DNA from 3 places in the Paenibacillus sp. 23TSA30-6 genome. Region 3 is predicted to be linked to each of the others. Evidence: riboswitches for the same ligand, from Rfam matches in the RefSeq annotation. Region 3 holds a riboswitch; each other region holds the start of a gene.
The links. A riboswitch is a leader RNA that binds a small molecule or an ion and turns the genes downstream of it on or off. The one in region 3 is predicted to bind thiamine pyrophosphate.
Positions count from the first base shown of each region.

Region 1: linked by a shared signal. The riboswitch ahead of E0698_RS07555 (thiamine phosphate synthase) and the one ahead of thiM (hydroxyethylthiazole kinase) in region 3 are both predicted to bind thiamine pyrophosphate.
Region 2: linked by a shared signal. The riboswitch ahead of thiC (phosphomethylpyrimidine synthase ThiC) and the one ahead of thiM (hydroxyethylthiazole kinase) in region 3 are both predicted to bind thiamine pyrophosphate.

Region 1 is NZ_SLTL01000006.1:153,008-163,422, reverse strand. Features, by position in the region: gene E0698_RS07595 (hypothetical protein) at 1-490, shown strand, start outside; gene E0698_RS07590 (ATPase, T2SS/T4P/T4SS family) at 491-2,326, shown strand; gene E0698_RS07585 (hypothetical protein) at 2,316-4,400, shown strand; gene E0698_RS07580 (hypothetical protein) at 4,450-4,929, shown strand; gene E0698_RS07575 (hypothetical protein) at 4,971-5,366, shown strand; gene E0698_RS07570 (hypothetical protein) at 5,368-5,922, shown strand; gene E0698_RS07565 (hypothetical protein) at 5,909-6,898, shown strand; gene abc-f (ribosomal protection-like ABC-F family protein) at 7,103-8,656, shown strand; TPP riboswitch at 8,745-8,853, shown strand; gene E0698_RS07555 (thiamine phosphate synthase) at 9,136-9,750, shown strand; gene thiO (glycine oxidase ThiO) at 9,816-10,415, shown strand, end outside.
Region 2 is NZ_SLTL01000024.1:39,004-49,418, reverse strand. Features, by position in the region: gene E0698_RS19660 (Fe-Mn family superoxide dismutase) at 1-1,398, opposite strand, end outside; gene E0698_RS19655 (alpha/beta hydrolase) at 1,654-2,691, opposite strand; gene E0698_RS19650 (IclR family transcriptional regulator) at 2,991-3,734, shown strand; TPP riboswitch at 3,888-4,000, shown strand; gene thiC (phosphomethylpyrimidine synthase ThiC) at 4,184-5,971, shown strand; gene E0698_RS19640 (hypothetical protein) at 6,090-6,242, opposite strand; gene E0698_RS19635 (YitT family protein) at 6,728-7,564, shown strand; gene E0698_RS27720 (SdpI family protein) at 7,696-7,971, shown strand; gene acnA (aconitate hydratase AcnA) at 8,157-10,415, opposite strand, start outside.
Region 3 is NZ_SLTL01000049.1:6,215-16,629, forward strand. Features, by position in the region: gene E0698_RS24975 (DUF4309 domain-containing protein) at 1-556, shown strand, start outside; gene E0698_RS24980 (TetR/AcrR family transcriptional regulator) at 718-1,245, shown strand; gene E0698_RS24985 (SDR family NAD(P)-dependent oxidoreductase) at 1,354-2,310, shown strand; partial or broken gene E0698_RS27765 (DsrE/DsrF/DrsH-like family protein) at 2,999-3,298, shown strand; gene E0698_RS24995 (metal-sensitive transcriptional regulator) at 3,375-3,641, shown strand; gene E0698_RS25000 (right-handed parallel beta-helix repeat-containing protein) at 3,685-4,644, opposite strand; TPP riboswitch at 4,719-4,828, shown strand; gene thiM (hydroxyethylthiazole kinase) at 4,882-5,700, shown strand; gene E0698_RS25010 (YetF domain-containing protein) at 5,801-6,490, shown strand; gene E0698_RS25015 (fibronectin type III domain-containing protein) at 6,753-8,804, shown strand; gene E0698_RS25020 (alpha-galactosidase) at 9,068-10,415, opposite strand, start outside.

The sequences.
Region 1 (10,415 bases), on a different contig from region 3:
TATGGATACGGCAGATCAGTATTATGATTTGACGCTGGTCGATGCAGGGAGCGGGGCAGGATGGGGAGCTGTACAGCATGAAGCATGTGTGCGAGCCAAGCTGGCAGTCCTTTCGCTGACTCAAAATATGAGAGAACTGGATGCCTACTTTGAATCTGTGTCTCCATTATCCACTTACTTAGAATTGCCGCTATTGATCGTACTTGGAAAATATGATGTGCACTCTCAAGCAAATGTGGCTAATATTCGCAGGAGATATGGCTACAAGGGAGCACTCCATACCGTTCCTTATAGCACCGAATTTATGGATGCGTGGAACCGCAGAGACGTGATAGGTCATGTGCAGCGGGATGTACGAAGCGGGAAAGAGAAGGACCGTAAGCTTTTTATGCCAGTGGGATGGGCACAGAGCATACGGCAGATTAGCAAGGCTATTCTGGAGGCGGCAGAGTCCGATCTTCGGCTCAAGGCTTTGGAGAGGGGCGCTTAAATGCTCTCCCCTCAAATGATCAACGGGCTAATTCTTACTTGCATCATTCTGTTGTGTATCATACTGGTTATCGTTAAATACCGAGGGAGCCTTCGCTTGCGGCATTCAACTATTCGAGTAGCTCCAGAGAGTGAAGATGCCACATTGGAGGTGCTGATGGAGTATATCAAAAATGCGCTGCACGAGCTAAGTCATAGTCAGATGGCGGATGCCGGATTACATGAGGAGGAATACAGGCGGCGTATCCATCAAAGGGCCGAACTGCGCAGGGCGTTAAAGGACTGTGCCAATGGCAGCAGTGGAGACAAACGTTTTGTTAAAAATTTGATGGCTGAGCTGCTGATTAACGGTTATGGCTTGAATGAAAAGATCGTTGATACCGTTATGCCATTCTCCAGACCAGAGCTGTTTAGCGTACAGGACCAATTCGAAATTGTATTTTACCAATATCAGCAAAAGTTTGGTGTCGATGCCCTGTCTCGCTTGCTGGATACTTATGATTTGGCGGAAATGAGATATTCGCAGCAAGATGAAGAGGATGGAAGCTATCATATCACGGCAGAGGATATCCGCTATATCTATGACTGTGAGCATCGCCCTCTCTCCTTTCTGGAGAAGGTAGATATTATTGTGCAGCGGATTTATCAGCACTATAAAGGCTTTTCCGTTACTGATGATATTCGTGACCAGCGGATCGACGGTGTCAGTGGGGGCGTTAGCGGTGTGCCGGAAGGCGGAATCCCTGTATCGGCCGATTGGCCTCAGGATCAATATGCATTCGAACCAACATCTGAACCGATAGCGAATGGTTATGAGAGTGTGTGGATTTTTTATAAAGGTAAGACCATCCACCTTTCGTTCCTTTCCTTCGGTTCAGAGCGGGAGCTTAAAAGGGTGTGCCAAAATATTTACAAATACAATTACCCGGGGCAGCTTTCCGAAGCCAATGGTTATAAGGTGAACGAAATGAAGGATGGGTCACGGGTTGTTGTGGTACGACCTCCTTTTTCAGAATCGTGGGCTTTCTTTGTCCGTAAATTCGATATTCAAAGCGCATCGCTTGAGCAATTAATTAAGGGAGAAAATGCCGAGTTTCCGATACAGTTACTTTCTTATTTAATGAAAGGCAGTCGCATCACAGCAATCACCGGAGCGCAAGGTTCAGGTAAAACGACGTTGCTGATGGCGATGGTCAAGCATATTTACGCTTCGTATACGCTTCGTGTGCAGGAAATGGCCTTTGAGCTGCATCTGCGAAGCATTTACAGCCGCCGTAACATTCTGACCTTTCGGGAAACGGATCATATTTCAGGGCAACAAGGGCTCGATTTGCAGAAAAAGACAGATGGAACCGTCAATATCCTTGGTGAAGTAGCCAGTGACGAGGTAGCCGCATGGATGATTCAAATGTCGCAGGTCGCCAGTCTGTTCACCATTTTTACCCATCACGCCAAAACCTTTCGTGATCTTGTGTTCTCCCTTCGTAATTCACTGCTCAAAACAGGAGTGTTTCAGCATGAAGGTATTGCTGAGGAACAGGTCGTTCATGTCATTAACTTTGATGTGCATCTCAAGCGTGATGCTGAGGGACGGCGATTTATTGAACGGATTACGGAATGTGTGCCGCGCGATCCCGATCATACAGGTTCAGGCTCCAGCTCTGCATCGAGTTATAGCTACCGTCATGTTATGGAATATCGGAATGGGAGATATATGGCGATGGAGCCCCTGACTGTCAAAAGTACAGAAGAAATGTGTGAACAGATGAACGTCAAGGATGCCGGAGATTTTCGCAGATTCCTGACTCGCTATTGGGAGGAAGCCTATGAGTCTTAAAGAAATTTCACTGTGGGTTTTGCTCATTTCGGGTGGGTGCTTCGCGCTTCTCTATGTGACTTTGTGGTGGCTGCGCAAGCGTAATGGTCATGCAATCCGAAGAGGGCGAATTCATTCTGTGCGAGAGGGACGGAAGGGAAAGGCAGTACTGCAACGGCAAATGCAATCTGCAATGCACAGGTTGTACACGATAGGCATGAGATTTCCTGTTACATCCGGGTATATCACGAGTGTACGTAAACGATTATCCGGTTTGCACGCCTACGATGAATATAAGCTTCGCCTTGAGACGATGAAGATGACGTTGTTCATTTGGGGGGCTTTTGCTTGCAGCGGCGTTGTGTTGCTTATGATGAAACCGGGGATAGAGTTTGCCATACTGGCTCTGTTATGCGGAGTGGTGATTAACAGTCTCATCTTGGATATGGCGATTAGCCGGATGGAAAAAAGGCTGCATGCACAGATGATCGAATTGTTCGCCAATGTACGCCATCATTATCATCAGCACGGCATGGTGGAGGAGGCAATATCCGAGGCGGCCGATTTGGCAGGGGCTGAGGCTGGAAGGCATGCGCGACTTATTCATGAGGCGCTGACGGACGCTGATCCGCACGAAGCGCTGGAAAGATACTATGAGTCCGCTCCTAATCGGTTTTTAAAAGCATTTGCCGGTATTTCATATATGGTAATGGAGTTTGGTGACCGGATTGAAGAGGGAGGCTCCATTTATTTAAAGGGACTTGGCAGTCTTGCGCGCGAAATCCAACTGGAACTGCTGCGGAGAAATAAACTGGACTACCTGCTCAAAAGTTTAAATGTGATCGCACTTGCACCTGTTTTCTTTACAATGCCAATCGAAAGATGGGCAAGGTCCAGCTTTCCATCTATGGATGAGTTTTATCAGGGGAAATGGGGCTTTATCACGAAATTGTCCGTCTATATTGTAATTATAGTATCTTACTTCCTGCTCCAAAAGCTGCAACAGACCGACGAGACTGGATATCGTGCGGGCAAAGGAAAACGGGTCTGGGAGCAAAAGCTGTATCGTTTCCCCATTATTCGTAATGTGGTGGATGCTTTAATTCCGCGACAGCATATGCCCTCTTATTTCCAACTGACCCGGCTGCTTAAGGAAAGCGGTGCAGAGGTCAAGCTGGAGTGGCTGTACATACGCAGAATCACTCTTTTTATCGCAGGATTGGTGTTCAGCATCAGTACGGTATTTATTTTACATCAAGCTGAGAAAACACATATCCTTCACGCTCCGGTTCAATCGGGACAAATGTTTGGGCGTTTGGGTCCAGCGGAGAAAAAAGAAGCTTTCAAGCAGAGTGAGATTGACCGCAAAATGATGCATGCGCTAAACATGAGGGCAGACAGCACCTATGAGCAGACGTATGCAGCATTGAAGCAGGTTTCTGGTGGCAGATATACTCCAGAGCAGCTTTCCGAAAATACGCGTCGTATCCTGCAAAAGCTGGAAGCGTGGAACGAGGAATACATCAAGTGGTGGGAAGTGCTGATCAGTTTGGTTGCCGGGTATGTAGCCTATCAGATGCCTATGCTTTTATTGTACTTGCAGCGAAAAATGCGGCGCTTGGATATGAGGCATGAGGTTTACCAGTTTCAGACGGTTATTTCGATTTTGCGAGCCATGGAACGAATGTCTGTTGAGGAAATATTGGAATGGCTAAACCGTTTTTCGGTTATTTTCAAAAGACCTTTACAAAAATGCTTGCTTCATTATGAGCACGGGCCTGAGGCAGCACTTGACTTGTTGAAAGAAGAAGCGCCACTGCCCGAATTTCAACGCTTGGTGGACAAGCTGCATCTGTCTTTGGGCAAAATTACGATTCGAGAGGCTTTCGACGATTTGGATTCCCATATGTCCTACTATTTTGAACAAAGAAAACAGGAGTATGAAAAAATTATAGATAGCAAGGCCATTTGGGGAAGGTTGATCGGTTTTGCTCCGATGTACGGTCTTATCTTTTTGTATTTGGTCATTCCTTTGATCGGTATGAGCTTTGTCCAAATGGATAGCTATTACGAGCAAATACAAAAGATTCAATAGCAGTTCTAATACGAATATTACGATATTACAAGCTAAGGAGAGAAAAATAATGAATAACGCATCAACAGCCTTAAAAGTAGCTGCTGGCATATTTTTGACCATTGCACTGATCACAATTGTAGTTATTTTGTTTATTTCAGCACAGGAGGCAACCAAAACGGCACAAAACAATTTTGCCGATATCCAGACCGAGTTGTCTCAAGCCTCTTTTACGGTGTATGACGGTACAACGATCAGCGGGTCCCAGGTGACCAATGCACTGCGGAAATTTCAGGGCAAGGACCAATTCGGGATTCAGATTAAAACTGGAAAAAACATGGCAGGTCAGTGGTATGGAAATGCGCTGAACATTAGCCCTGACAGTGAACAGTATGGAGCGGTGAACGGTGGAAGTGATAAGACCGGAAAAATAACGAATACGCTGAATGAGAAAGAAAACGAATACGTAAATCCAAGTGGTAAATTCAAGGCTGAAATCGTCAAGGATAAATCGAATGTTGTACGCGGGCTATTGTTCACTCAATCCTAAGCACCACAGTAAGGATATCAATTGTAAGGGAGATGGGTAGCATGTCTGATCACGCTTCAAGTATGCTGCGGCTTGGTGTGTCAGTTACGCTGTTTATAACCGCATGTGTAGCGGCAGCAGAGTTGTCCAGTCAGATGGGTACTACACTGGAATTAAGATCGCAGCAGGAGGAACATTCCGAGGGCCGTATCAATCGTATTTTAGAGGTGAGTATGCCAGAACGGATCAAAGGCACTCAAGTTATGCAGGCAATCCGTATGAACTTGCAGGACGGCATTCCTGTCCAGGTCGATGGTACAGTGTACGATATGTATTCTGAACCGTTTGAGCCCGATGTAATAGCCCTTGATGCTTCCTCTTTATATTCCATGCATCCACAGCGTGATCAGTATGGAGATATACAATCCATACGTTTTGAGAAATTGGGGGAGGATTGAAGTGGTTCAATCAATATCCAAGCTGTTGGGGGCATTGCTCGCTGTCCTGCTCTTGTATATAGTGCCCGCAGCCCAAGCCGCTGAACGGCAGGACGATATATCCGGGTTAAATACATATCATTCAACCGTACGTTTTGTTGATATGGTGAGGACCAAGGGATATATTACACCAACGATGTACGACGATTTTATGCGCGAGCTGGATCTGACGGGAAATACGTATGAGGTTGAATTGGAGCATATGCACAAAAAATATGTACCTGACTATGCAGATTATGCGAAGCCGGACACCTTTCTTGGCTACTATTCCTCCGTATATGATGGATACTATAACCCGCAAATCTTGCCTGTACTGTTTCCTGACAATCAGCAGCCAAAGTCAGATCAAACACGTCGGTATACCATGATGTCAGGAGATTATTTTACAGTGCGGGTGCACAATACGAATCGCACCCCTGCGGATTTGTACAAATCATGGCTTCTTGGTGGGGCAGATAGCGGCAAACCGGCGGTTACAGCTTCTTACGGGGGCATGGTACTGAATGAAGATTACTGATTTTGCAGTTATATTTATCCTGCTGTTTTTGCCCTTTGGCGTAGTTAGTGACCTGCGGGTGCAGAATCAGCGCGAAGTACAACAACTGGAAATGAAATATACCTCGGCCCTCCGTACCGCAGTTCAGGATGCTGGTGTCGTGCTTTCACAGAATGAACGTCAGGAACGAGAGGCTGGGTATGGCTCGGACAAGTTTTTTCGTGTAGATAAAGAAGAAGCGCTGCACACCTTTCTGCGTAGCCTTTTTCTTAACATGGGAATTGATGGGGATACAGTGGCACAACGTGCACTATTGGATTATATGCCTGCTCTTATGGTTCTGGACTATGACGGCTATTATGCGTTTGCTTCCGTATCTTACACAGATGAGCATGGACAAGCTGTCCAAGGACCCAAATGGAGTGAAAAAAAACCTTATGCCTATGTTGATTCAGTAGGTAACAGTGTTGGATTTACTTTGGACAATTATGTACACGCCTATGATGCTCGGAATCACAGGTGGGTAGAGGGCTTTCAAAAGGAACTTCAGGGACAGACAACGATCTCGTTGCTTAATGACCCGGAAGCTTTTGAGCAAGTACGACGTTCCACCATTGTCCACAGCATTCAGGAGGATCTGGGCCGACTTATTAATCTCCATAACGAAAAGGCAGCACATAATGGTGTATCCTATACTTTCACGCTACCGCTCATCTCACAAGAGGAATGGTATAACACGGTAGATGATGTGGGGCTGATGGCGTTTATCCAGGGAATCCCGGTTGGAGACAGGTACTATAATAACTATGGGTTTGGTGGCGGAAGAGTCGTGAGGAAGCAAGCCATTATCGGCGGCGTAGAGCCGGATACCGGAATGAAATATTTTTACAGAGATTCTTGTCCAGCTCCATTTAAAGCGACAGAGCGTTTTACGGATGAAAAATCTGCGGCGGCCGCAGGGTATTTTGAATATAAATGTTATAATGAATATAAATAAATCTTTAAACAATCTTTAAATAAATCACTCCTACGAGTGGTTTTTCTTTTTTTATAAGCAGACAATATCAAAATCCTTCAAATTCACCCATTTTCAATATTCCGATAAGGCTGCTGAATGTGCTACAATAAGGCTTTGAAAGAAATGCATATGAAATAAGAACAGTCGGCATTGCCGATGACAATAAGGAGCCAAAAACAGCTTATGAGTTTATTGACTGTAGAAAATGTATCCCATAACTTTGGGGACCGCGCATTGTTTAAAAATGTATCCTTCCGATTGCTCGGAGGGGAACGTGTAGGTTTGGTGGGAGCCAATGGTGTTGGTAAATCGACACTGATGAACATTCTGACCGGAAAATTGCTTAAGGATGAAGGCAAAGTGGAATGGACTCCACGTGTACGTTATGGGTATCTGGATCAGCACACCAAGCTGACACCTGGCAAAACAGTGCGGGATGTACTGAAGGATGCCTTTCTCCCGTTGTTGGAATTGGAAAAGGAAATGATGCAGATCACTGACAAGATGGGTGAAGCTTCTCCCGAAGAACTGGAAGTGCTGCTGGAAGAGATGGGTGAAATTCAGGAACAACTGGATATGGGGGATTTTTACCTCATCGATGTGAAAGTTGAAGAAATGGCGAATGGATTGGGCCTTTCCGCGATAGGACTGGATCGGGATGTATCCGCACTTAGCGGTGGACAACGGACCAAGGTGCTCCTTGCCAAGCTGCTGCTGGAAAAGCCGAATGTGCTGCTGCTGGATGAGCCTACCAACTATTTGGATGTAGAGCATATTGAATGGCTTACACGTTATCTGAAGGATTATCCATATGCATTTATTCTTATTTCTCATGATACTGAGTTTATGAATCAGGTCGTTAATGTCATCTATCATCTTGAATTTGCCAAAATGACCCGTTATTCAGCCAACTATGAAAAGTTCCTTGAAATGGCGGACCTGAACAAAAGCCAGCATATTGAAGCTTATGAGAAGCAGCAGGATTTTATTAAGAAACAGGAAGATTTCATTCAACGCAATAAGGCTCGCGCCTCTACGTCAGGTCGGGCGAAGAGTCGTGAGAAGCAGCTTGATCGAATCGAGCGCATCGATAAACCGGAAGAAGCGGCTAAGCCAACATTCCAATTTAAAGAAGCGCGTGCGAGTGGGAAAACGGTATTTGAGGGTATTGATTTTGAAATTGGCTACACCCATGCCCTGTTGCCTAAAATGTCCATGACGATTGAACGTGGCGATAAAATTGCGATTGTGGGCTACAATGGTGTCGGTAAATCGACATTGCTCAAAACCATTCTGGGAAAAATTCCGCCGATCAGCGGCAAGACCTATCAAGGGGATTTCTTGCAGCCGGCTTATTTTGAGCAAGAAGTACGCGCAGAGAAAGTTACACCGATTGAGGATGTGTGGAATGAATTCCCGCACTTGAACCAGCATGAGGTACGGGCGCATTTGGCGCGTTGCGGTTTGAAAAATGAGCATATCACCCGTCCGCTATCCGCGCTCAGTGGTGGTGAGCAGGCCAAAGTCCGCCTATGCAAACTGCTAATGCGGGAAAGCAATTGGGTGCTTTTCGATGAGCCTACTAATCACTTGGACATCAAAGCGAAGGATGAGCTGAAACGTGCCTTGAAGGAATACAAAGGAACGGTATTGCTCGTATCTCACGAACCGGACTTTTACGAGGATTGGGTAACCAAAACGTGGAATGTGGAAGAATGGTCAAGTAAAGTCAACTAAATATCCAGTTCTGTACCAAGCTTCACAAGAAGCGGGGTTTGCAGGATTAGGAAAATATGCTAAGCTATCTTTAGCTGATACAATAAAATAGTTACACTAGGGGAGCCGCCCATGCGGCTGAGACGGAATAAACGGATTTCGGACCCTTTGCACCTGATCTGGGTTATGCCAGCGTAGGGAAGTGAGCGCCGTACAAACGAGGTAACGAAAATCATTACTTTGTTTGTTCGTGGGACAATATACGTATACGGATATGATGGTCCGTTCGGTTATTGGACGTACGTTAAACCACTTCCTTTGGGAAGTGGTTTTTTTGCGTTTTCGTTTGTGTTCATATGTTCGTATTCATATATCGTACCCCTTCATTTTTTTGCTGGTAAACGTGGCTAGTCCATACCGTATAGCACGATATGAGACTGTAAAGATACAGGGTCAGCTTACAACCATTTAGTCCATTGTGAGGTGAGAATGAGATCGAATTGCACGTAATTACGATGGAAGGCGATTCCAGTGCACATGCACATACTGCCCAAGTGGCTGCTGCTATTCATCCGTATGTTCATTATGTACACGTGCGCTTGAAGCAGAAGGGCGCATTTGAATTGCTTGCTTTAACCCGCAGTATGGTGAATCGAGGAGTTCCTTTACAGCAAATTGCAGTAAATGACCGAGTGGATGTTGCTTTGCTTACCTCCGTTGGAGCTATCCAGCTACCGGCTAACGGATTACCTGTTGAGGATGTCAAAAGTATACTTCCAGAGGGTACGCACTGCGGGGTGTCGGTGCATTCTTTGGAGGAGGCACAGGCTGCCGAACAGGCAGGAGCGGATTATGTACTCTATGGTCATGTGTATGAGACTCACTGCAAGCCGGGGGTCACTCCGCGAGGTATAGTACAGCTTGAGCGCATATGCAGGCTGCTGAGCATCCCTGTAATTGCTCTAGGCGGCATACAACCACGCCATATTCACGAGCTGTATACTGTGGGTGCAAGCGGAATTGCGGTGATGTCTGGCATCTGGGAGGCTGAGTCCCCCGTTGCGGCTGCGATGGCGTACAAGCGAATGGCGGATCGGGTAGTGCACAGCCTGTAGTGGTGAAACGAAAGTAGGAGATCGCTGCAAGCAGAATCGTTTAGGGGAGAGGAGAGATGGAACATATGCCAGAGATAAAAACAGAGGCACAAGCTATTGGACACGCTGAATGCTTGGTGATTGGTGGAGGTGTCATCGGTAGCTCCATTGCTTATCATGTGGCCAAGGAGGGTCGCAGTACGATATTGGTGGAACGATTCATTCCGGGCGGGGGAGCCTCAGGGGCTGCGGTAGGGATGCTGGCAGCAGAGAGTGAAGAATTCACCGACCCGGAGTTGGCACAGTTCGCCCGCACAAGCCGGGATGCACTTCCCGAGCTGGTTCGTGACCTGGAGCGTTTGTCTGGTGTTGCGGTGGAATTCCGAACAGAAGGATTTGTGACTCCCTTCCGTTCGGAAGCAGAGGGGCAAAAACGCTGGAATGCGGCTATTGCGCGAGAGGGTGATCATCCTGTGTGGTGGGATGCCAGAGAATTGGCCTGCCGAATTCCAGGTTTGGATGGTCAAGTGATCGGGGCTATATACCGATCAAAGGAGACACAGATTTCTCCTGCCCAGCTTTGTCGTGCTTATACGGGGGCAGCTGTCGTACTGGGAGCAACAATATGCTCTGGTACACAGGCGGAGCAACTCGTAATACAGAATGGGCGAGTTTGTGGCGTACAA
Region 2 (10,415 bases), on a different contig from region 3:
GAACGGCTGCCATCTCAGCTTCGAGGCTTGGGTGTAGCGTTTTTCGACCTCAGGCCAGTTGACGACATGCCACCAGTCCTCGATGTATTTGTTGCGCTCGTTCTGATGCTTTAAGTAATAGGCATGCTCCCACACATCAATCGCCAGTAGCGGAATGGACTCCCATTGAGTCAGGTTCTGGTGCTTTTCGGCCTGCAAAATTTCAAGCCGTCCTGCACGTGGACTCCACGTCAGGAGGGCCCAGCCGCTGCCCTCGACCTTCTCGGCTGCCGAGCTGAATTGCTTCTTGAATGCCTCATAGCTGCCAAAGTCCTTTTTGATCTGCTCCGCCAGCGGCCCGCTTGGTGTTCCACCGCCTTGAGGACTCATAATCGTCCAGAAAAGAGTGTGCAGATAATGGCCTGCGCCATTAAACGCCAGTTCACGTTCCCAATGCTTCACAAGGTCAAAATCACCCGTTTTCCGGGCTTCCTCCAGCTTTTTCTCCGCTTTGTTTAAATCATTTACATAGCTTAGATGATGCTTGTCATGGTGGATACGCATCGTTTTTTCATCAATGTACGGTTCAAGCGCATTATAGGGATAAGGAAGCGGCGGTAAACGATGTCCCCCGATAGGAACAGGTCGGCCGGGGGAGGTTTTTTCCGTAGCAGAAGGCTCTTTCTGGTTGGATTGAACGCCTTTGACTTTATTCGCCCACGGGCCTTCCCACCTCGAACCGCCTGTCTGTCCTGTCTGACGCTCTCGCAGCGCATTCTCGGGGTAATTCTCACCTTCTGCCGCCACATGATACAATGCACTGGCCCGCGCAATGGAGCCGGGCTCCTCAAAGGGATTGGTGGAGATCAGGAAATACTGACTCTCATGTGCTGCGTGCAGCACAACTCCGGTGGATTTCGGCTGCTGCCGTAACGCATGGCTGTGCTCGGTCAGCAGACTGAGCTGCCGTACATACTCCTGTGACTGGCGGTTTGCGGTTTGCAGCAATTCGTCCAGACGACGATTCAGCTCTTGTGAGACAGGCTGTGAATCTGATGTCACTCCTGCCGTTGCCTTAGCTGATTGTAACGCTTCTGGCGCTGATCCTGACCCATAATCTCTCGACTGCCCCGATTGCCTGGCTTGTGCTTGTGCAGCAGCCGACGTTTGCTCCCATTGACGATGCCACGCCTGATCTGCCGGATCGAGGGCGCTTCGCTGCTCTTCTAGCAGCTCTATAGCGGTGCGTTCCGTCTGTTCGAATACTGTCCTCCAGTCATCCAGCAGCCGCACGTAGGCAGGCTCCAGGCCCTCTGTAGCGGACTTAATCACTTCCACATGCCAGCTTTCCTGCTGCTTCCAATGCCGGATTTCCTCCAGTACACGCAAGGGCAGGAAAGACCCGTAAGTACTCAGCATCATTTTTACCTCCCGTATCCCACTATGGCTATCCGGGCTGGTCCCAAGAACCTGACCCGGATGCATACGTACCCAGTATATTCGCCGTCTCATCGGGAATATGTCTACAAACTCCCCGGCTCCGGCGCGATATGTAATGTGGGGCAAATGGATACATAGTTGGATGCAAAAAAGAAGCCACGCTGCGGCACGGGTTAAGTGTCCACAGACGGGCTTCTCCAGGTTGAAAGGAGTATGGCTACTAAAATAGAACCATTACTGCGTAGTCGTTTGTTTACTGGCATTAGCGATAGTTTTCTTGTCCTCCAACTCTTGTACACCGCTTAAAAAAATCGATACCCGCCGCAAATACTCACGTGGATGCTCTCTGAAAATAAGCTCATGCAGCCCGTTTTTGACAATCCATACACTGGAAAGCGGGTTGGTTTGATTGGCAGCGAGCTTTTCCGCAATCGGGTAAGGAGCTTTTTCATCCTGCGTCCCATGCACGAACATGATCGGGAACGGATAGTTTTCCGCTTTGACCTCTTGATATGGAATCTGATGCAGGCTGGTACCGTTCAAGACCGGAAACAACAGCTCCAGAATTTCCAGAGATGGATGGCGCGGCAGATCAATTTGATTATGAATGTTATGGTACAGCGTATCCGGCTCCAGCAGGAAGGTGCTGTCCAAAATCATGGCGTCCACATCTTTGGTTTGCAAGCCCGCCTGAAGAGCGGTCCCTGCCCCCATCGAGAAGCCCCATACGATAATCTCCGAGGAGCCGCGTTGCTTCGCAAGCTGGATGGCCCCGAGAAGCTGCTGGGATTCCGCTTTGCCTCCGGTTGCGACGGCTTTGCTATTTTGTGATGCGAATCCGTAATCGAACATGACAACGTTAAAATTCAAACGGTGGGCATAATGCGCCAGATCATACATCGGAATCCAACTTTCTTCGCGGTTGGCCCCATAACCGTGGCTGAAAATAATCGTTTTCTTCGATTGATCTGCCGGGATATACCAGCCCTGCACCACCCGGCTGCCGTCCTTGGCGGGGAAGCTGACTTCCTCGTAGGGCATGCCTTTGGCCTGCATCGGGTTCGAGTACAGTGGCGCGACGGTTGGATTCGTCAGTACCCATGCGATATAGGCGTGCAGGGTAATAAAGCAAAACAACAGAAAAAATACGACCGACAGCAGCAAGGCAATGACAACATGCTTGATCTGCAGCAGCCGGGGGTTGATCAGTGGGGTGGACGGCTCCTGGACAGCATGCTGTAGCTGAGAGCTGCGCTGGGATGTCGAAATCATGTAAGAGCCTCCTTCTATAAAAATGAACTTCGTTTCATAGAATTCTAGGTACAATTCCACTTGAAAATGATAGTTTATGTCCGTATAGATACCTAATATCGTATGATGCGTGTTATCCAAAGTCAACGGCTGAACCGGAAAAGTAAAAATGATGCAAAGATTTGTCGATGTTTGTTCTCGTTCTGTAATATGGCTGTCATAAAAACATTGGTTTACAGTAGCCGCGACTATTCTATATAATTTATGTAACCATGTTTCATGGTGTGAAACGAATATGGAACAAAGAGGAGCGGTTCACAATGGAAGACCGTAAATTAACCGTTCGCGCCGTGGAGCGTGCGCTTGATATACTGATGTGTTTTACCGGAGATTCCGATCTGGGCCTGACAGAGATTGCTTCCAAAATTGGTTTACATAAAAGTACCGTCCATCGGCTGTTGACCACGTTGGAGGATCGCGGCTTTGTCGTTCGGAATGCCGCAACGGAAAAATATCGGCTTGGCATCCGGATATGGGAGCTGTCCACCCATTTGTCGCAAAGCGACGAGCCGGCGATCCTATTACAGCCAGCGATGGAAGGATTGCGTGACCGTCTGGGCGAAACGGTCAGCCTATACCTGCGCGATGGCAGCATGCGTATCCGCATTCAGGCCGTGCAGAGTAATCAGGCGATCCGCCGCGTTGCGCCAGTGGGTGCAAGCATGCCGCTGGCTGTAGGAGCCTCCAGCAAGGTGCTGGCGGCCTTTATGCCGCCGCAGGAGCTGGAAGCCCTGCTAAGCGGGGATGAATGGCCGCCCTCGGTAGACCCGGAGGTCTATAAGGCTCAATTGCAGGATATTCGTGAGAAGGGCTACGCGACCAGCTATGAGGAGCGGGAGCCGGGCGCTGCTGCTGTGGCTGCGCCTATCGTGAATCGGAAGGGACAGGTCGCTGCGGCCTTATCTGTATCTGGTCCGGTCAGCCGACTAGCGCCCGAGACGCTGCATGATTTTGCACCGATTTTGATTGAGGCGGCAAAAGAAATGGGGCTTATGCTTCCGTAGCAAGGATTGAGAGGAACCGGGGCAATCTAAGTGAATGATGCAGGAGATCTTGGAAAAAGGGACCAGAGAAGGGTTGCCAAAGCCGTAAATTTGAAGTAATCTGATGGGGATGGCGGGTTGTCAATTATAGCCGCCTCATGCGAATAGAATTATCACAGTTACTGGGGGAGCCTGTAATACCGGGCTGAGATGGAATCGCACTAGATTCCGGACCCTTTGCACCTGATCTGGATCATACCAGCGTAGGGAAGTAATCGGCCATTGAAATGTATACGTAGCCGCTGTCTACGGCAATGCATCGGAGTATGTTTCCGCGTGCGTAGCCGTCTGCATAGCTGTTTCGTTAGATTAGCCGGTTCCCCTGGGGAACCGGCTTTTTTGCATAGATAGCCAGCCTGGGGATGGTTCCGGATCGGTGTGTCATTTCATCGAAACGGGAGGAATGGACAATGAAACCGACAGAAACAGAAGGAACAGTAGGGAACGCAGTGGATGAACAGACAGGAGGGGTGAAGCCCTTTCCGGGGAGCCGCAAGGTATATATTCAAGGCTCGCGGCCGGACATTGCCGTACCGGAGCGTGAAATTGCCCTGCATCCCACACATACGCCGCAGGGCACGGAGCATCATGAGCCGTTACGTGTGTACGATACGAGCGGTCCCATGACCGACGAAGCCTATCAGGTCGATATCCGTAAGGGCTTGCCTCCATTACGGCGAGCTTGGGCACTGGAACGAGGCGATGTGGAGGCTTACGAGGGGCGCGCCGTCAAGCCGGAGGATAACGGGTTGAAGCCCGGCTCCAAACGGGAGACGGCTGAATTTCCCGGCGTAACCAACCGTCCGCTTCGTGCGCGGCAAGGGCGTAGTGTAACGCAAATGCATTATGCGCGGCAACGGATCATTACGCCCGAAATGGAATTTGCGGCGATCCGCGAAGGGGTGGAGCCTGAGTTTGTACGGCAGGAGTTGGCGGCAGGACGAGCTATTTTGCCTTCAAATATCAATCACCCGGAAAGTGAGCCGATGGTGATTGGTCGTCATTTTCACGTGAAGATTAATGCGAACATTGGTAATTCTGCGGTTACGTCCTCCATCGAGGAGGAAGTGGAGAAAATGACCTGGGCTGTACGCTGGGGCTCGGATACGGTCATGGACCTGTCCACAGGCCGTAATATCCATACAACGCGTGAATGGATCATCCGTAACTCCCCTGTGCCGATTGGGACTGTACCGCTGTATCAGGCGCTTGAAAAGGTGAACGGCGAAGCAGAGGCGCTAACATGGGAGCTGTATCGTGACACGCTGATTGAGCAGGCGGAGCAGGGCGTGGACTATTTTACAATTCATGCGGGCGTGCTGCTGCGGTATATTCCGATGACGGCAAGCAGAATGACGGGAATTGTGTCCCGTGGAGGGTCGATCATGGCGGCTTGGTGTCTTGCGCACCATCGGGAGAACTTTTTGTACACACATTTTGAAGAAATATGCGAAATTATGAAAGCCTACGATGTGGCCTTTTCCCTCGGAGACGGTCTACGTCCAGGCAGTATCTATGATGCGAATGATGAAGCACAGTTTGCTGAGCTGGATACGTTGGGCGAGTTAACGCAAATTGCCTGGAAGCATGATGTTCAGGTTATGATTGAAGGGCCGGGACATGTCCCGATGCACAAAATCAAGGAGAATGTGGACCTGCAAATGGAGATTTGCAAGGAAGCTCCCTTTTATACACTGGGACCGCTCACGACGGATATTGCACCTGGCTATGATCATATTACCTCGGCGATCGGGGCAGCGATGATTGGTTGGTTCGGGACGTCCATGCTGTGCTATGTTACGCCGAAGGAGCATTTGGGTCTGCCGAACAAGGATGACGTTCGTGAAGGTGTTATTACGTACAAAATTGCGGCACATGCTGCCGATCTGGCGAAAGGCCATCCACGGGCGCAGCAGCGTGACGATGCTTTGTCCAAGGCACGCTTTGAATTCCGCTGGCGTGACCAGTTCAATCTTTCGCTCGACCCTGAGCGGGCCTTGTCCTACCATGATGAGACGCTGCCAGCAGAGGGAGCCAAGGAAGCACACTTTTGCTCGATGTGCGGTCCCAAGTTTTGCAGTATGCGTATCACGCAGGACATTCGCGCCTATGCGGCGGATAAGGGGCTGAACACCGAAGAAGCGGTAGCCGCCGGGATGCGTGAGAAGGCAGAGCAGTATCGGGATGCCGGGCAGTAAATCCTTAAACTTATGAACGTATGAATAACAAAAGCCGTGGTTCTCTACAGATGATGTAGGAAGCCACGGCTTTTTAGCTTATGTAAAGCGAGATCATGCAACCGGATAAACGGCGGCTTTATTTTTTACCCATTTTCTCATTCAAAATGTCCTGAAAGCTGAGCTTCTTCTCCGAGCTGTCTTCTTTCTTCTGCATACTCACCGCGTTGGCACGTTGGTATTGGTGATGGAAAGGCATCAAGGTGTGTACAGTTAAATTCATTGTATTCATGTGGGTTGTTCCTCCAATTCCATTTTGTCAAATTCAGATTGAGTTGCTTAGGACGTCTGTATAGGACTATTCGTATGTACTTGATGTCGTAATACCGGGTAGACTGCTTGGTAATGTTTCAATCATTATAAACGCATTTTTTCAAATTAAAACGTTTTTGACATAAAACAGGAAAATGGTCATGCGAGTCCAAAATTCGGATTAGGCGGATGGTCATTTTGAAGGAAAATGTGCCTAGGTCCAAAACAAGGGCCAGAGGCCCGTTTTCTTAGTTTAGTAGTCGGGATTGTGTTTTTTTGTCGAATACCCTTATATAAGTCAATATGAAGTCAGTCTGGTGGCGAATTAAAGTGTCAAAGTTGTATTGACTTTATGTTTGGGAGTGGATACCATGAACTGGTTGTAAGCGTGTTTTAGCTACTAGAATCAGCCAATCCATCTGGCGATTCATCCGTTGAAATGTTTGAGAAAGGACCAGGACATATATGAAAAAAAGTATTGCGGACATCGCATTTATTATTCTGGGTGCGTTTTTTTTCGCGCTGGCTGTTAATCTGTTTGTTATCCCGAATGAGTTTGGCGAGGGGGGCGTTACAGGGGTCACGATTATTTTGTACTACCTGTTTCAGTGGTCCCCTTCGATCGTCAATCTAGTAATCAATGGCTTGCTGCTGATTGTCGGATATAAATTTTTGGACAAGAGAACAACCCTGTACACTGTGATTGCGGTTGCTTTTAACTCGCTGTTTTTACATTTAACGGCCAACTGGCGGATTGATTCGCATGAGCCGACGATTAACGCCGTATTTGCCGGGGTTTTGGTGGGTATCGGAATTGGCCTGATCGTGCGGGTGGGCGGTACAACAGCAGGAACGGTCATTTTGGCCCGGATCGCCAACAAATATCTGGATTGGAACATCAGCTATGGCTTGCTGTTTTTTGATCTGATTGTTGCGTTTTCGTCCTATTTTATTATTGGCCCGGAAAAGCTTATGCTGACTATCGTTATTTTGTATGTCGGTACGAAGGTTATGGATTTTATGATCGAAGGACTGAACCCAAAAAAAGCGGTCATGATCATTTCGGAGCATCAAAACAAAATTGCCGAGATGGTCATTACCCAAATGGATCGGGGAGTTACAGTCCTGTCAGGCCACGGATATTACACGAAAAACCCGAAAGAAGTTCTATATATCGTCATTAGTAAACAAGAGGTGTCGGCGCTTAAAAAGATTGTGAAGGCTATCGATACAGCAGCGTTCATCACGATTCATGACGTGCGAGACGTGTTCGGAGAGGGTTTTCTCGATATTTCGAAGTAGCTGGTGGGAATAAAGGTAAGGTTAGATGTGAAAATGGTTAGAAGTCGGTCCTGAGGGAGCGGCTTTTTTGTTGTTGTGATGTTTTTCTCCTGGTTGGTTTTTGAAAAAAATGCATAATAAAAGTAAATCGTATGATTCCTGCTATAGGGAGGTTCGAAGATGGGGATCTGATTTACCTTGCTCTCATGCTGAAATATTCAGGCAAGTTTCTGTTCAGCACTTTAAATATGGTCTTAATCCTATCGTCTATATTACATTTAGCAGTAGGGATAACATGCACTACATTAAAACCTAATCGTCTAATCGGTTTGAGGTTTCCATGGTTGCTTTCGAATGAAATTGCGTGGTGGACGACGCATCGCATCTCTGCTTATATTCCAACCCTATCTCAGCCGTCAGTTCAATAGTGAAGAGGGTTCAATAATGAAAAGTCTGCCTAGTCTCTTCACAGTTCTTATAACCCTCGTATTTTCAATCATAGGCATATGTTTTCTCCTGAATGCTTCGAGTATGCATTTATAGTTAAAAATCCCCTCTCAATTTGCAGTTTTTCACTGCATTTTGAAGGGGATTTTTATTATTCATTCGCTCTTTATTCTTGAATCATCTGACGCAATACGGTTTGCAGAATGCCGCCGTTATGGTAGTAATCAATATCGACGGTGCTGTCCAGACGGGCAGTTACCGGGAACTCGAACTTCGTGCCATCCTCGCGTTTGGCCACAACGGTAAGCTCTTGACCCGGCTTCACGTCATTGTCGATGCCGAGAATGTCAAACGTTTCACGACCGTTCAGACCCAGGCTGGACCAGCCGTAGCCTTCCTGGAATTGCAGTGGAAGCACGCCCATGCCGACCAGGTTACTGCGGTGAATCCGCTCGAAGCTTTCTGCAATGACGGCTTTGACACCCAGCAGAAGCGTACCCTTCGCTGCCCAGTCACGGGAGCTGCCTGTGCCGTATTCCTTGCCGGCAATAACGATCAGGTTTTGATCGGCTGCCTGATATTTCATAGATGCATCGTAGATGGACATTTCCTCATCCGTCGGCAAGTATTTGGTCACGCCGCCCTCGGTGCCGGGAGCTACGTTGTTGCGGATACGAATGTTGGCGAATGTACCGCGCATCATGACCTCGTGGTTACCGCGACGGGAGCCGTAGGAGTTGAAGTCCTTGCGTTCCACGCCATGCTCCTTCAAGTACAGTCCTGCCGGGCTGGAAGGGGCGATGTTGCCTGCTGGTGAGATATGGTCCGTAGTGACCGAATCATTCAACAGGGCAAGCACACGGGCATTACGGATTTCCTTGATATCCTGCACGCCATCCTGAAGTTTTTCAAAGAATGGTGGATTTTGAATATAGGTTGATTTTTCATCCCATTCATACAGTTCGCCTTCAGGAACCGGAATGGAGTTCCATTTTTCGTTGGCAGTAAATACATTCTCATATTTACGACGGAACATATCCGGGCTGAGCGACAGGCTGATCGCTTCCTTAATTTCCTCGGAAGTTGGCCAGATGTCTTTCAGGTAGACCGGCTGATTGTCCTGATCGTAACCGAGCGGATCATTCACCAAATCAATGTTCACCGTACCTGCCAGCGCATAAGCAACAACCAGTGGCGGTGAGCCGAGGTAGTTGGCTTTGACTTGCGCATGTACGCGGCCCTCAAAGTTCCGGTTGCCGGAAATGACTGCGCCAACCGTCAAATCGTGGTCTGTGATGGCTTGACTCACTTCGTCAGGAAGTGGCCCGGAGTTACCGATACAGGTCGCGCAGCCGTAGCCTGCCACATGGAAGCCGAGGGCTTCCAACGGACCGATCAGCCCGGCTTTTTGCAGGTATTCCGTCACGACAAGGGAGCCCGGCGTCAAGCTGGTTTTCACATAGCCCGGCTTTTTGAGCCCGCGTTGTACTGCCTTTTTGGCGAGCAAGCCTGCGCCCAGCATAACGCTAGGGTTGGAAGTGTTTGTGCAGCTTGTGATAGCCGCAATCACGACTGCGCCAGTACCCAGCTCGCTGGTGGAGCCGTCCGGGTGGGTCAGCGGAATCTTCTGCGCGATCTTTTCATCACTCAGTCCGTAGCCGCCTTTGTCCACAGGGGTACGGATAATGCCTTCAAAGGTTTCCTTCATGCGGCTAAGCTCAACACGGTCTTGCGGACGTTTGGGACCCGCGAGACTTGGTACAACCGAAGCCAGATCCAGCTCAATCGTATCACTGAACGCAGGGTCCGGCGTGTCGGATGTGCGGAACATGCCTTGCGCTTTGTAATATTCCTCTACAAGACTCACTTGCTCATCAGAACGTCCGGTGCTGCGCAGGTAGGCCAGCGTTTCCGCATCGACCGGGAAGAAGCCAACCGTTGCGCCGTATTCCGGTGCCATATTGGCAACCGTTGCACGGTCAGCCAAGCTGATGTTAGCCAGGCCGGGTCCGTAAAATTCCACGAATTTGCCGACTACGCCTTTTTTACGCAGCATTTGGGTTACAGTGAGTGCCAGATCGGTGGCGGTAGAGCCTTCCGTCAGACTGCCTGTCAGCTTGAAGCCGATAACATCGGGAGTGACAAAATACAGCGGTTGCCCCAGCATTCCCGCCTCTGCTTCAATCCCGCCGACGCCCCAGCCTACAACACCCAGGCCGTTAATCATCGTCGTATGGGAATCCGTTCCGACGAGGGAATCCGGGAAGACGACGGTTTCGCCGTCAATGGTTTTGGTGGTGGCCACGGATGCGAGATACTCCAGATTGACCTGATGGACGATACCGGTGGACGGTGGCACTGCACGGAAGTTGTTGAACGCCGTTTGCGCCCAGCGCAGAAAACGGTACCGTTCCTCGTTACGCTC
Region 3 (10,415 bases):
TTCGGACACACACCAGCAAAGTCCAAGTGCAGCAGATTCCAAAAATACAGGAAAGGTGTCTGAGCAAGGCTCAACCTCGGCCCATCAGTCACCTGCCAGTAGTGCAGCGCCATCTAATCACACACACAGTTTCCCAGCAACCATACTCAGCGCCGCCAAGCTGGGGACGCTTCCGAATTTGCCCAAAGGTCTTGGTTTGGGAACGGGCAGCGATCTTTTGTTCGAGCTGTGGGGAAAATCCGAGTCAGGCTCTACCGGTCATCTGCGGAGCTACGCCAAGCATCATACGGATATCGTACTGGATGGAAGCGATAAAGTTACAGAGATTACATTATCCGATCCATCTTATAAAAAGCTGGTTATCAACCAAGTCATTAAGGAACTAGGTAAGCCGACCGAAAGGAACGACACCTCCAAAGACGTACCGGATACAGCAGAAGTTAGTTATACCATCAAAAATACTTCCGGGCTTGATCAGTATTTAGTATTTTCCTATCAGACAAAAACACAAAAGGTCAACTATGTCAGATTGTATTTTAACTCCATGACTCCATAATCTGAGACACAATAAAAGAGTCGCTTCCGAAACCATCACGGAGGCGACTTATTTTTTCTGAGCGATTACTATTGCATTTTCGTGCAGTGTCGTTTATATTGAATTTAGTGATTGATCAATCACTAATCTGAATCTGTGTTGAACAAAAGGATGGAGATTTCATGACCAAAGCTACGTCAACATCAATAAATCGTCAGAAGGAAATCATATCCGCCGCCATTGAAGTGTTTGCGGAGATGGGCTATTATCGTGCGACCACAGCCAAAGTGGCTGAACGGGCCAACATTTCTCAGCCATATGTTTTCCGTTTTTTCGCTACCAAGGAAGCCTTGCTGATTGAAGCGCTGAAGGTTTCATTTGCACGCATCATAGACTCTTTTCACCGAGTTATTCATTCGGTTTCGTCTGAACGGCTAGAGCAGGAGCTTATTGCAGCATATTCGCAAATTATGATGGAATACCGCAATGAGATCCTTTTGCAAATGCAGGCGCAGACGATTCACGAGGACGTGGTTGTGAACGTGATGCAGCAGGGATTACGTGAAATTCATGCGACGGTATATGATGCTTTTCGCCAGGCAGGGATTGATCAGGCATTGGAAAGAACGATGCTTTTTCTGGCCAGAGGCATGCTTTGTAATATCTCAATGTCGCTGGATCTGCCGGAGCTGATGAAAATAAACGATTAACCTCGTTTATTTTCATATTCTGTAATTGATTAATCACTAACTATTATTTCATCGCACTTTGTTATTGATTAGTCACTAAATAATTATTCTATTTAAGGAGTGTTCACAATGAAAAAAGCAATCGTATTAGGTGCAACCGGAGGAACTGGGTCGGCAATTCTACATGAACTTCTCAACAGAGGCATTGAAACCATCGCCTTCGGCCGTTCTTCCGATAAGCTCCAGCAATTACAAGCGTCATTGGGTCAGCCAAAGCATCTGTCTGTTTATAAAGGAGATGTATTCGATGCGAATCAGGTTAGTGACGCGGTTAAGGATGCAGATGTCATTTTCCAATGCGCGGCTGTTCCATACCACGAAATGGAGACACGCCAGCTTCCTTTGGGGGAATCCGTCATGGAGGCAGCCAACCGTTTAGGTAAGAAAATAGTCATCATAGACGGAATTTATCCGTACGGAAAGGCATTGACTCCATTGGTGAATGAGGAACATCCCAAAAACCCTCATACCCGTAAGGGAAAAGTCAAGCTGGAATTTGAAAAGCTTATATTCAGTTCCCACTGGGATCATGCACAGCCTATGATTGCAAGATTGCCTGATTATTACGGACCTACAGCCAACAAATCCTCTTATTTAGGTTTAACTATGGAGGCTGTGGCTGCTGGAAAACCGGCTATTTTCATAGGAGGCTTGAATGTCCCCCGCGAATATGTGTATCTACCCGATGTGGCAGTGATGATCGTGGAATTAGCTAGCCGGGAAGAAGCTTACGGTCAAAATTGGAACATACCGGGGGCGGGTGTGATTTCCGGCAAAAAGCTTGTGCATATTGCACAAAAAGCAAGTGGTAAAACTAAACCCGTCTTTCCACTGCGAAAAACCGCACTTCGTCTGATCGGATTATTTGATCCCGTGATTCGTGAAATCGTAGAGATGCTATATCTGACCCAAACACCTGTTGTGCTGGATGGTAGCAAATACGAGCGTGTTGTAGGCCCTATACCCAAGACCCCTTTTGAAAAAGGCATAACGGATACAATACTCGCATTGAAAAAACGTCAATAAAAAAATCTATGATGGGGCTTTATCAGAAAATATACTTCCAAGCTATGAAAGCCGCGATGGCAGCATCACGGAGCTGAGTGAAGGCGGTAAAGTTCACGCACGCTTAGCAGAGCTTTACCAGACGAATCCGGGTTTAAACCTGCAAAGTGAGACTGAAATCAGAAATAGAGTAACTGCTAACTTACCAGAACACCCTAACGCCTATCAAGAAATTCGGCAGACCAACATGGGAAAAATAACACCTACGGAAGAAGAACAGCGAGACATGGAAATGGGACCTAACCGCTGTGCCGTACATGACAACTAAAGTGGGGGTATGATGGATATTCTCCTGTATGGAGTCATGGTGCTTCTGGGTCTGATCGGATCATTCTTTTCCGGTTTGCTGGGTATCAGCGGAGCCATTATCAATTATCCGTTATTACTTTTTGTCCCGGCTGGCTTGGGCATAGCACATTTTTCAGCACAAGAAGTGTCCACGATTAGCATGTTTCAGGTCTTCTTTGCTTCATTAGCGGGAGTATTTATGTTAACCGTGCTCAAGATTCCTACCCGAACGACCATCGCATCCTCATTCGCTATTGTGTTCATTTCCGCCATTGGCGGTGTCATTGGCAAAATATCAACGGGTCAAATTCCGGTTATCGTAACTGTTTTTACGGTATTGGGAAGTTTGATCGGCGCACCTCTAGGCTCCAAATTTGGCTGGATGATGCCGCGTGGACCCCAAAAGCTTGCATTGTCCAAAATGAATTTTGCAGGACTCGGCCCACAGATGATCAAGCATGTCATGAAAAAGCATAATGCGCTTTCCCTTCCGCAGCTTATCGAGCTGGCGCAAGAGCAGGGGATCAAGCTGGTGGCCTGCACCATGACCATGGATCTGCTAGGACTACAACAGGAAGAGCTGATGGACGGTTTGGAATATGCCGGAGTAGCTGCCTACCTGGGGGATGCTTCGCAGGGTAAGGTAAATCTATTCATTTAGGATGTCCTTATTATTTTTTCGGTTTATAATATACCTATACATGTATATGATTAAATCAAAAAGGAGTGTATACCTGATGGATTACAATTATAGTGATGAGCTGAAAACACGCCTGAGAAGAATTGAGGGTCAGGTGCGTGGGGTGCTTCGTTTAATGGATGAAGGACAATCCTGTAAGGACGTAGTAAGCCAGTTATCCGCCGTACGCAATGCATCCGATAAAGCGATTGCCCAGATCGTGGCAGAGAATCTGCAACGTTGTATATTGGAAGAACAAGAGGCTGGTGGAGATACAGATAAACTTGTTAAGGAAGCGATCCAGCTTCTCGTAAAAAGTCGTTAAGGAGCTGTAGTCCGACTTGAACCTCAGAATGGGTAGGGCAATATTATTTCCCGAAATTATTGCCCTCAATCCATAAGGGATGCTGAACATAAGTCCCTAAAACTCGATTAAAATACACTCGATTGTGAGAGGTTTCTTTCGTAACCCGAATACCAAAATCCCCATTTCCCTTGGATATGATTTCATTTAAATAAATACTGGATTGTTGAACATCCGTTTCCAGATAAATCCCGTTCGAATCACTCGTCCAATCACGAATTTTACCACGACCTTTCCAGGCTCCAAAATTAGAAATGATATTATTGGAAATATTGATTTTAGAACATCGCAAAACCTGGATGCCCGAGAAATCAGGATGATCAATCGTGTTGAACATCACGTTAATATGGTTAGAAAGCTGATCCAGTTCAATGCCAAAAAAGCGGGTATCCCAAATCTTATTGTACATAATCTCTAATCCATGGTATCGACTGCCTAATGAAATTGGGTGCTCTAAATTACGTGAAACGCGAATCCCTTCAGAATATAAGGTGTTATTTTCAAACACATTCTCATTATCGAGATGATTTTCTTCTACTGCTGCAATCGTATCTGCACCTGGCGTCACCTGTGGACCCGCAAAGTATACGGCAAAAATACTTGCAGCACCTAAAATCTTATTTCCTTCAATGCGGGTACGGTTAGAGGATGCAACAACAAGAGCTGCTTGAGCAGAGTGAGTGAACGTATCCAGGGTTAAGCGGGTAATCGAAACATCATCGGCGTTTATTTTGATTAAATCCTTTGAAGGATCGGCTTGGCGAAGTATCGTTTGTTCAATGGATTCACCCTGTATTTTTGTAGTATGGTTTTGGATCAATATAGTAGTAAAAACATTGTGAATACCGTTTTTTATTAAAATATTAGTTTCATTGGATGCTAAAGCTTCAATTAGAGAGAGATAGTCACCCGAGCCATCAGCGGCTACAACAGCAGACGGGGAAGAAGCAATAGATGGGTCCAAAAGCAAACCTCCAAACGTTTTTTACATGATCAAAATATCTGTTGATTTTTGTATGACGAACCCGTAACATTAGAAAAAAATATAACGGGAGCCTGTGGAAGCAAGCTGAGAGTACGACTAAGCCGTCGTAGACCGTGTGAACCTGTTGGATAATGCCAGCGTAGGGATAGAAGTGTATACATATGTATAGGCCAACAGTCTTTCACAGGTTCCTGAAGAAAGAGGGTTGGTTTTTTAATGTTAGATCAAATGGCTTTGTTGCTACAAAATATGCGGGATACGAATCCGCTCGTTCACAATATAACCAATGTGGTCGTCACCAATTTTACGGCAAACGGACTGCTCGCGCTCGGCGCTTCACCAGTTATGGCATACGCCAAAGAGGAAGTCGCAGATATGGCCCGAATTGCGGGGGCGCTTGTACTTAACATTGGTACGTTAAATGAAGAACTTGTAGAGTCCATGATTATGGCTGGTTTATCGGCTAATGAACATGGGGTACCTGTGCTGTTAGATCCCGTGGGCGCGGGAGCGACCCCATTCCGCACAGCCTCCGCTCTCCGGATTCTGGATCGGGTCAAGGTGGATATTGTTCGCGGTAACGCTGCTGAAATTGCACAAATCATTGGCGAAGACATACAAATTAAAGGTGTCGATGCTGGAGAAACAGGCAATTTGAATATTTCACAACTTGCAGTCAAAGCAGCCCATCAACTGAATACAATTGTTGCAATCACCGGCAAAGAAGACGTCATTACCGACGGCCGTATAGGGTGGATCATTGAGAACGGCCATAGCATGCTTACCAAAGTTACGGGAGCTGGTTGCCTATTAACTTCGGTGCTTGGCGCTTTCGCTGCTGTCGAAAACGACAGACTTACTGCTGGCATGGCAGCACTTGCCGTATATGGCGTTGCTGCTGAAATGGCAGCAGAACGAAAAGGTGGGGAAGGACCAGGAAGCTTTCAGATCGAGCTACTTAATATGCTGTTCGCGGTAACGCCGGAAGATGTGCGCCAGTACGGTAGGGTGCGCGCATTAGAGCGGATATTCTGAACACAAGAGGATAGAAGGTGAAATGAACCACTGTTTATATAGAAATGGACAGGTGTAATAACCCGTAAGGAGAAATAACTTCTTGCCGGGAGGTGTATGTATGGAGGTATTCGTCACGATTGGTGTCAAATTGATCATCAGCTTTTTTGGTTTGTGGATTATTGCTTTTATTACAGGGCGGAAAACCCTCAGTCAGTTAACACCGCTCGATTTTTTAACGTCATTGGTTTTAAGCGAAATTGTGGGGAATACACTATACGACGATAAGGTGAGCATTGGGCAGCTTTTGTTTGCTTTGGCACTGTGGTGCGCGCTGTCCTATTTTTTTGAGAAGGCAACGACCCATTTTGTAAGATTTGGATATATGGCGGAGGGCCGGACTGTGCTGCTCATCGATAAAGGCAAGGTTAATCAAGAAATGCTAGAAAAATACGATATTGAGTATACACAGTTACTTTCCATGCTTCGGCAGCAAAATATTTTTTCTCTTCGTGAGGTCAGGTACGCCACGTTGGAAACGAACGGCTCACTATCAGTCATGCGCAAACCCGAATACGAGCCGCCAACCGCTCAGGATATGGGGATAGGTGTGCAGCCTGATTTCTTTTCCGTTACGGTCATCGATAAAGGAAAGCTGCTGAACGAATCCATGAGGGGCAAGAAAATCGATATGGAGCAGATTAAAGCAAAGGTCCGAGAGCAAGGATATGGTGATATCGACGAGATCGCCTATGCGGAGTATAGCGAGGATGGAACACTGTACATTGTTCCGATGGGAGAGAAAACCTAATTAGACCAGGTTGGACCAGGCATAAATTATCTTTTAGTATCCGCGCTCAGCGCGGCTTTTTTTATGTATACAAGTCCAGTTCTTGGCTTGGGGAAAGAGCTTGTACTATTAGCCTAAACATTTCCTTTAAATATTCCGATAACATTTAAATGAACGTCTATTGCTTATGCTAGGCTGACAAGGCTGGATTACAATAAGAGGATTTTGTAATCTTACCAACTGGTTTGACAAATACATATTGTTATCAAGGAGTGCACAGATCATGAAAAAGAAGGGATTGCGCCAATGGATGGCTCCGTTCGCAACGGTTACTCTGATTTTGAATACGGGATATGGCATCTTGGGGGGAACGGATGTAGCGGCGAGTGCGTTGCCTGCCAAAGAGCATAGCTGGAATTTGAAAAATCCGGGTATAGAGCAGTCACATGCAAATGTATTAGCAGGTCAAGGGCGCTATGCGAAGGTTGGTTCGGGTACAGGCGTGACTACGCTTACAGAAGTAGATGGTCAAAGAACCTATATTAACAGAATTATAAAAACGTTGGCGAACCAAACAGCTGCGTTGAGTATTGCATCTGGAGAAGTAAGCCATTTGACAGCGGTTCCGGCAGATACAACAAAGATGAACTTGTCTTGGACAAATCCGACGGACACCAATTTTGACCATGTAAAGGTCAGCGTCAGCACGGACGTATATGTAGATAACATCAAAAGTAATTCTTATATGATGAGCGGCTTACAGCCTGATACAACATATAACTTTCGAGTGCAGACGGTGGATAAGAGCGGAAATGAATCTCAGGGGACTTCAGTACAGGCCAAAACGGCTTCTGTTGTTCCTGTAGATAAGACACCTCCAGGAGAGGTGAGCGGGCTGACAGCGACGAATGTGGGTTACAACGCTTTTACTGTGAATTACATTTTGCCCAAGGATGCTGACCTGAGCCAAGCGATTATCTATCTAAATGATAGGGAAGTGCAGCGAACCTTAGGTACGTCCTACACGTTTAGTGGCTTGATCGCTTCCACTAACTATACCGTAACGGTCAAAACAGTGGATAAATCCGGAAACGTATCTGGGGGGGTTAGTATTCCAGTTACAACCCCAACAGTCTCCGTCGATACTTCGTCCGTGCCAGATGTGACTGGAGCGACAGTGACGTCCGTTGGTAATCAGAGTATATCCATTTCCTGGACGAGACCCAGCGGGATTAGTACAGTTAGTCTATATCTGGACGGGCAACTGATAACAGATTCATCAGGAACGACATATACGTTCACGAACCTGACAGCAGCTCGGTCGTATGGAATTACGATTAGGTCCAAGCGGAGCACAGGTGCGTTGTCCTCTGGCGTGAAGCTGAGTGCGACGACTAATTCGAGCTCCAGTACGTCGGAAGTAACCAATCTTGAGGTAGACAGCAAGGATGAAACCTGGATAAAAATCACCTACGATATTCCGAGTGAAGCGCAGAGGGTGAAAATATATGTTGATAATGACTATCGTGGGGCTACAACCTCTGAGTCCTACAATATTACGAATTTGCGTACAGGACGCTGGTATGTAATTAAGGTAGTAGCAGTAAAAAGCAATGGAGGGGAATCTTCAGGTGTGAGTTTGTCGGAACGTACGGATACTTCCTATTCTTCTTCGTCGTCTAGTTCATCAGACTATGAGGAAGCAAGAGATTTGATGAGGACTGCGGAGAATAACCTGAGTGCATCCAGTTGGCGTGCTGCCAGAGACGCAATTAGTGATCTGCCAAGCGGGTCGCGTAAAAGTGATCTGCTGGATCGACTGGAAGCTATTCGCAATCGTGTGTTTAATACCAGCGGTTCATCTATCACGACAAGTACAAGTACAGGTACAACAAACTCTGGCTCAGCGTCCGTGTACTCCAACAATACGGTTGCCCCGTACGCAACTTCATTCATCCTGACACCAGGAGCTAAATATGCTTACGTGGATGGTCGCGCTATGTCGATAGATCAGGCCCCGCAGATCATAAATGGGGTGACGATGGTTCCGCTACGTTTTATCAGCGAACGGGTGGGCTACCAGGTGAATTATGAAAGAGGGACCAAGCGGATCCTTATGAATCGCCCTACTGAAGGCAAACAGGTGATACTTCAAATTAAGAATCCCAAGATGGTAGTATATGAGCTAAATATATCCCGGAATTCCTCAACTCCCATCACAGCCCCGATTATTTTTAAGGGCTACACATTAGTTCCACTAAGAGCCATTAGTGAGCTTTCGGGCTACCAAGTGAATTATAGCGCTGCATCCAAACAAATTACGATTACAAAATAAATGCTTTTGTAAAAATGGTTCCAAGTAAAGAATCTGGAACTCAACTTGTCGAGAAACCCGGTCATTTCCATGACGTTGGGTTTCTCTTTTTTTGTATGTCACACGAAAAATGAAAAAGCGATGGATAGACAGGAAGTAGTAATTATTCGCCATTAACATACAGGTAGATAACTAAAATATTGGAATAATTATCAAACAAGGCAGACCGGAGAATCGGTCTGCCTTGTTTTAATTTTTTTTATCGTCACTGACTGCATTCGTTATCAGCGGGGGATCTCCTTAATGCGGAAGGTAGAGCTGGCGAAATCCCCTGTTAGATCCGAGACCACAAGCCCAATTCTCATTAGGCGGTCACCTCCAAAGATTTCGCCATCGAACGCTACGCTGAAGGGGGAGCCGCCGTCTTCCGCCAAGGTATTAACCGCATGATCTGCCGTGTTGCCCGTCGCCCCGGTTTCGATTTTATACTTTTTCTCCGGGTCAAGTCCTTTTAGTGTTAATCGCCGGATTGGCCCATTCGGTTCAGCCAGTACGCGGAAGTAAGCGACAAACGCTTCCGACTGGTCCTCGCTAACGAACATCCAGGCCGTATCACCTCGGCCTTCAAATGGGCTAAGGAGCCGATACATATCCCCCTGCTGTACAAGGGAGCGAATTTCCTTGTACTGGGCGATTTGTTTGGCAGCGAGCTCCTTTTCTTCCTTTGTAAATGCAGTAAGATCAAGCTCGTAGCCAAAGTTGCCACTCATTGCCACATCGCCGCGTATGGCGAGGGAGGTGATTCGTCCCACCTGGTGGTTCGGCACGCTTGATACGTGTGCCCCCATGGTGCTGGCCGGATACACGATGCTTGTTCCGTACTGGATAGCCAATCTTTCAATCGCATCGGTATCGTCGCTGGTCCATGTTTGCGGCATATAGTAGAGCATTCCTGGATCGAACCGTCCGCCACCTCCGGAACAGCTTTCGAACAAGATGTCCGGGAACCGGGAAGTCAAGCGTTCCAGCAGATCGTAAAGTCCGAGCATATAACGGTGTGCGGTTTCCTTTTGCCGTTCGCTAGGAGCTGTAGCCGAAGCAATCTCCGTCATATTACGGTTCATGTCCCACTTGACATAAGTAATCGGAGCGATTGAGAATACGGAGCTAAGCGTATTGCACAAGTAATCGCATACTTCTTTGCGGGAGAGATCAAGCACCAACTGGGATCGGCCTTCCGTCCGCCGCCGCCCCTCAGCATGCAGGCACCAGTCAGGATGGTCACGGTATAGTTCACTATCAGGAGATACCATTTCCGGCTCTACCCACAAGCCAAACTGTAATCCTTGTTCATTAACCCGTTTGGCCAGGTCGGCAAGACCGCCAGGCAGCTTGCGGCGGTTCTCAAACCAGTCCCCAAGCGAATTGTCGTCATTATCGCGTTTGCCAAACCAACCATCATCAAGAACAAAGAGCTCAATACCGAGGGGTCCCGCTTCCTTAGCAATCGCCTCGATTTTATCAGCATCGAAGTTGAAATAAGTGGCTTCCCAATTGTTTACAAGAATCGGACGCTCTTTGTCACGGTAAACGCCCCGGCACAGACGTGTACGATAGAGTCGATGATAAGTG